One region of the Shewanella sp. S1-58-MNA-CIBAN-0166 genome, then DNA from elsewhere that is predicted to be linked to it. Evidence: predicted binding sites of a transcription regulator. Region 1 holds the regulator's gene; the other holds the start of a gene.
What was found. The regulator FliA, encoded in region 1, starts transcription of late flagellar genes. The targets are predictions, from matches to a motif close to CTAAAGNTNNNNNNNNNNNNGCCGATA.

Region 1 (3,177 bases):
TTTACTCGACAATCAAGGCGACGATATAGTTAAACGTGGTGGTGTTGTGGCGTTTGTTGGTCCAACCGGTGTAGGTAAGACAACTTCTTTAGCTAAAATAGCCGCTCGCTTTGCCGCCCATCATGGCCCAGAGCAGGTAGCATTGATTACCACCGACCATTATCGTATTGGTGCCTATGAGCAATTAGCGACTTATGGCAAAATAATGGGCTGTCCGGTTAAGCAAGCACATGATTTAACCGAATTAGAACAAATTTTATATCAATTTAGAAATCGTAAGTTAGTATTAATTGATACCGCAGGTATGGGACAGCGAGATATGCGCTTATATCAGCAACTGGATAATTTAACAGCAAATAGTAGGATCCCAATTCGGAGCTACTTAGTCTTATCTGCGACTGGTCAACGTCGTGTGTTACAAGATGCTGTAGAACATTTTAAACGAATTCCATTAGCGGGTGCGATTTTAACAAAGTTAGATGAATCGATATCAATTGCAGGTGCATTGAGCGTATTGATTCAAAATGAGTTACCATTAAGCTATGTTACTGACGGTCAACGTGTTCCTGAGGACATGAAAGTAGCAGATACGTTAGAGTTGGCTAAAAAGGCTCTCGCGGCGTTAAATGAAACAGAACAACAATCGTCACAAGACACAGTGTGGTCTAATGACACAGCCTATGCATTTGAGTAAAGATATGACTCGGGATCAAGCAAGTGGTTTACGTATGATGAATCAACCAAATAACGATAAAGTTAAAGTAATTGCCGTATCCGGTGGTAAAGGCGGAGTGGGTAAAACCAGTGTGTCAATTAATACTGCGGTAGCACTAGCTGAAAAAGGCAAACGCGTATTAGTGCTTGATGCCGATTTAGGTTTAGCCAACGTCGATGTCATGCTTGGGATACGTGCTGAGAAAAATTTATCTCATGTTTTGTCCGGAGATGCCGAATTAGATGACATCATTGTTCGTGGACCTAAAGGTATTGGTATTGTTCCTGCCACATCGGGTTCTCAAGCGATGGTTGAGTTGTCGCCAGCACAACATGCTGGACTTATCCGTGCATTTAGTGAAATGCGAACTCAGTTCGATATTTTAATTGTGGATACTGCTGCTGGTATATCAGACATGGTGCTGAGTTTTTCTCGTGCATCACAGGATGTATTGATAGTCGTTTGCGACGAACCAACATCAATTACTGATGCTTATGCGCTGATTAAAATTTTAAGTCGTGAACATGGTGTGTTCCACTTCAAAATTGTGGCAAATATGGTACGTAGTTTACGAGAAGGTATGGAATTATTTGCTAAACTCAGTAAAGTGACGGATAGATTTTTAGATGTTGCTTTAGAATTAGTGGCAACAATACCATTCGATGAAAATTTACGTAAAGCTGTTCGTAAGCAAAAGTTAGTTGTTGAAGCGTATCCTAAGTCGCCTTCAGCTATTGCTTATCATGGATTAGCCAATAAAATTATGACTTGGCCAGTTCCACAACAGCCAGGTGGTCATTTAGAGTTTTTTGTTGAACGTCTTGTACAACGTAAGCCGATACAAGAAGGAAGAACGAGTGAATAAAGCCGCCGCGTATACTCAGTTCGATAACAAAACGTCTATTGTTGAACAGTATGCACCGTTGGTAAAAAGAATTGCTCATCATATGCTGGCAAGATTACCAGCATCGGTGCAACTTGATGATTTATTACAAGCTGGGATGATGGGGTTACTTGAGGCCTCATCTAAATTTGATAACAGTAAAGGGGCTAAGTTTGAAACCTTTGCAGGCATCAGAATTCGTGGTGCAATGATAGATGAAATTCGACGTGGTGACTGGGTTCCGCGCTCAGTTCATCGTAATAATCGTCTAGTAGCACATGCAATTGATGAATTGGGGCAACTGCTTGGAAGAGATGCCAATGATACAGAAATTGCTGAAAAACTTGATATGTCTCTCGATGAATACCATCATATCTTAAATGATGTTTCTGTTGGTAAAATCATAGGCATAGAAGACCTTGGCGTGTCGCAAGATGTGTTAATCACAGACAACGAAACGCCAGATGAAACCTTTGACTCGCTTGCTGAAATTCAATTCCAATCTGCATTGGTTGAAGCAATTAAGACATTGCCAGAAAGAGATGCATTAGTGTTGTCGTTGTATTACGACGAAGCATTAAATTTAAAAGAAATCGGTGCCATCCTTGAAGTTAGCGAATCGCGAGTAAGCCAGATATTAAGTCAGGCAATGCTCAGATTAAAAGCGAAACTCAAGCATTGGACACAAGAATAATAACTTATCTAGAGCAAACGAGTGTCAGCTCACCGGAGGAAACCTTGGACAAGAATATGAAGATTCTTATTGTTGACGATTTTTCAACAATGAGGCGTATCATTAAGAACTTGTTGCGAGATTTGGGATTTAATAATACCCAAGAAGCAGATGATGGCTCAACAGCCCTACCTATGTTACAAAAAGGCGATTTTGATTTTGTGGTAACAGACTGGAATATGCCTGGAATGCAAGGTATTGATTTACTTAGAGCAATCCGTGCAGATGATTCGTTAAAGCATTTACCTGTGCTAATGGTAACTGCAGAAGCTAAGCGTGAACAGATTATTGCTGCAGCGCAAGCCGGTGTAAATGGTTATGTCGTAAAACCTTTTACCGCAGCTACGTTAAAAGAAAAGTTAGACAAAATCTTTGAACGACTCGCATAAGCAAGGATAAGTCATGCAGGCATCAATATCGGGGTTAATCACTCTCGAACAGGCCCAAGAACTTGTTGAATTGCTTACCTTGGGTCAACAAGATAAAGCCGATGAAATGATCAGAGAGCTTGCAACGCCATTGCAGCGTGAGCTTTTTGAAGAAGTCGGTAAACTAACTCGACAACTCCATAGTGCACTAAAAGATTTTCAAGTTGATAACCGTTTATCTGAATTAGCCAATACCGAAATACCAGATGCTAAAGAAAGATTGAACTATGTTATCGACATGACAGAACAAGCTGCAAATAAAACCATGGATGCAGTTGAAGAATGTCTACCTTTGGCCGATACCATCATTAGCAATATACAATCAGTGACGCCAATGTGGGATAAATTGATGCGTCGTGACATAGAAATGGGTGAGTTTAAGTCACTTTGTCATGATGTTCAGCAGTTTATGTTACAT
Region 2 (3,177 bases), on a different contig from region 1:
GATAAGAATAAACCGTTAATGCATCTGCAGCACTCACAGAAGAAGCAACACAAGCCAAGCCTAATAATGCGACACTTTTTAGCAATTTCATTAATCAACGCTCCTTAACTGAATCAATATTCCGCCGCCACCGGCGCAATTGATAATGGTTATCAATTGCAACAGGGTAAGTGATCATATCAAAAGGAGCAAGTGCTGTTTCACATTCAGCGGTTAAAACGCCAAGGCTAAAACATCAAATTGTTATGCTGTAAGCCAATATGGCAAGCTTAAGCCACTATCATGGAATTATGATTGACCAAAACACTACCAGTATTTTTCGACCGTAATTTGTCCAGGCGTTCGTCGAAGATTTTTTACTAAGCCTTTTTCAACTAAAGCGGTTTGCGCATCATTTATCATTCCTGGGTTACCACAAATCATCACTTGAGAATGTTCCGCATTAATCCCTAAGCCTGCTTTCTGTTCAATTAATCCGCTGCTAATGCCATCAGGAATACGACATGATAAGCCTTCGGGATAATCTTCACGGGTCACAATGGGAATAAACACAAACTGCTGAGGATATTGACTAATAAACTGTTTAATCGTTTCTAAATAAGCTAAATCTTCACCAAGTCTTACACCATAAACTAGCACGACTTTTTCAAAGCGTTGCCAAGGCTCATCGGTTGCAAGCATAGAGATAAAAGGCCCCACTGCAGTGCCTGTTGATAACAGCCATAAGTGTTTACCTTGCAATGCCCCTTTAGGTACCTCATCTAAGGTCATAAAACCGGTCGCTTTGGGCGTGATTTGAATGGTATCACCTGGGCTTAATGCTTTTAGATCTGGAGATAACTGACCATCCTCTACCGCAACAGCCAGCACCTCGACATAATCAGTCCCGGGGGGATTTACAAGCGAATACGCACGCGCTACACGTTTATCATCACGCATTTGGCTGAGCTTAATAAACTGACCTGCGATAAAAGGTTCGACATCGGCTTTGATACGCAACGAGAATAATTTATCATTCCAATCAATGCGTTTTAGCACGGTACCGGTAATCCACATGACTTTGTTCCTTTTAGACTGGCGTATGTATTTATTATAATACCAATCTATACAGATATTTGCTTAATTAAAAGCCTCCCCGATTTATATCTATAGTGAATAATCACACGCGATTAACTCACTTAAAAGAACAGAGCTAAGTTTACGTAGTTGATGAATCTTGCTTAGCTGAATGGGCATCTAGGCGGTCTTGTTGAAACTGAGCAAGTTTTTGCTGTATGAGCTCATAGGTTTGATCGACTCCTGCTGCAATATCGCCTTCTAATACCTTGAGCCCAGATAAGATATCGCTAGCCTCTTTAAAACCTTGATCAATAGCATCACCAATTTTCACCATAAAACTGCTAACTTGCTCATCAAACCCCATGGATTTATTTTGTTGTTGATGTACCGAGAAGAAATTTGTCGCAAAGCTGACAATACGATCGGCTGTCGCTTCAGGAGAGTAATCCACTCCACTTTCAATACTCTTTTGAACTGAGTTCTCCCCCAGTGTTGGCGCAAGCTCTTCATTAATAGCTTCAATCGCGGCACGGTAAAGTAATGCCATAGACTTATCACCCGCAGCAATACTGACTTCTTCTTGCGCCGCTAAAATCGAATTATTCATCATTTGTCGACTTAGCTGATTGCTGGTTAACTTAGGCTCAACCGGGGAATTTTTCTCAGCTTGGTGGCTTGATGAAGTTTGCGATGTATTAACTGTTTTATTGTCACGCAGTGGACTGGCATTACTGCTATTTGATTGTTTAATTTCCATGATATTAGCTCGCATACAATGACCGATAGCTTAATTATCGACCAAAAAACTCATTTCTAAAGTCATAAATTAAAACAATTAAGAGAAATTTATTTATATCAATTTTACTAAAGAATAGCCTGTTGATTAACATCATCAATTTAACTTGCCCAAATGAACATCTGCTAATATGGTAATATGGTAATCAGATTGATAGCCAAATAGGAATAACAACATGCCGCAACAACATTGGTTCATGTGGGGAATAGATATTTTTTCTGGTCTTTTCTTAGTGTTATTTTGGTTATTACTGATCGCTGTAATTTACATGTTTATCGCTGATAAATTGCAAACCAAACAAGCCATTCGACACAACTACCCTGTTATCGGTCGATTTCGATATATATTTGAAAAACAAGGTGAGTTTTTTAGACAATACTTTTTTTCTCAAGATCGCGAAGAACTGCCGTTTAATCGAGCCGAACGTAGTTGGGTATATCGCGCAGCTAAAAATGTTGACAGGACAATTGCGTTTGGGTCGACACAAGTTCTGGATAAACCGGGTGCGGTAATGTTCATGAACTCAGCATTCCCCGTCAGTGATCATGACACTCACCAAAACATCGCGGTAATCATTGGTCCTGAATGTAAACACCCTTACACAACCGATAAAATTTGCCATATCTCGGCCATGAGCTTTGGTGCCTTGTCTCGCCCAGCCATTACAGCACTATCCCATGGTGCAGCAAAAGCAGGCTGTTGGCTCAATACTGGCGAAGGTGGGTTAAGTCCTTATCATCTAAAAGGACATTGTGATTTAGTGTTTCAGATAGGTACCGCTAAATATGGTGTGCGTAACGAGCATGGTCATTTAGACCCACAAAAACTGACCGATATTGCCGCTCATCCTGAAGTAAAAATGTTCGAAATTAAATTAAGCCAAGGTGCTAAGCCTGGCAAAGGTGGTATTTTACCGGCGATAAAAGTCACCGAAGAAATCGCAGCTATTCGCGGTATCCCAGCAGGACAAGACTCCATAAGCCCCAATGGCCACATTGAATTACATAATGTTGCTGACATTGTCGATATGATCAATCAAGTAAGAGATATCAGCGGTAAACCAACCGGTATTAAAGCGGTATTAGGTGACATGTCATGGGTTACTGAATTTCTAGATGAAATTGAACGTCGTGGTATTGAATATGCGCCAGACTTTTTTACCTTAGACAGTTCAGATGGTGGTACGGGCGCGGCACCACAAGCCTTAATGGATAATGTCGGCTTACCATTGCGCCAAAGTTTACCGTTACTGGTTGATTTACTTAATGAACGCGGCTTTAAACAACGCATTAAAGTGATTGCGACCGGTAAAATGATCATGC

Region 2: AAEY99_RS05595 (DUF5610 domain-containing protein) is a predicted target of FliA. The motif match lies at 1,852-1,878, and genes of this name have one in related genera.

What each region holds. Positions count from the first base shown of each region.
Region 1 is NZ_JBEOPN010000031.1:31,410-34,586, reverse strand. It holds gene flhF (flagellar biosynthesis GTPase FlhF) at 1-694, shown strand, start outside; gene AAEY99_RS16950 (MinD/ParA family protein) at 699-1,580, shown strand; gene AAEY99_RS16945 (RNA polymerase sigma factor FliA) at 1,573-2,292, shown strand; gene cheY (chemotaxis response regulator CheY) at 2,337-2,720, shown strand; gene AAEY99_RS16935 (protein phosphatase CheZ) at 2,734-3,177, shown strand, end outside.
Region 2 is NZ_JBEOPN010000006.1:45,277-48,453, forward strand. It holds gene AAEY99_RS05585 (Fe(3+) ABC transporter substrate-binding protein) at 1-91, opposite strand, end outside; gene AAEY99_RS05590 (ferredoxin--NADP reductase) at 307-1,056, opposite strand; gene AAEY99_RS05595 (DUF5610 domain-containing protein) at 1,199-1,816, opposite strand; gene AAEY99_RS05600 (FMN-binding glutamate synthase family protein) at 2,031-3,177, shown strand, end outside.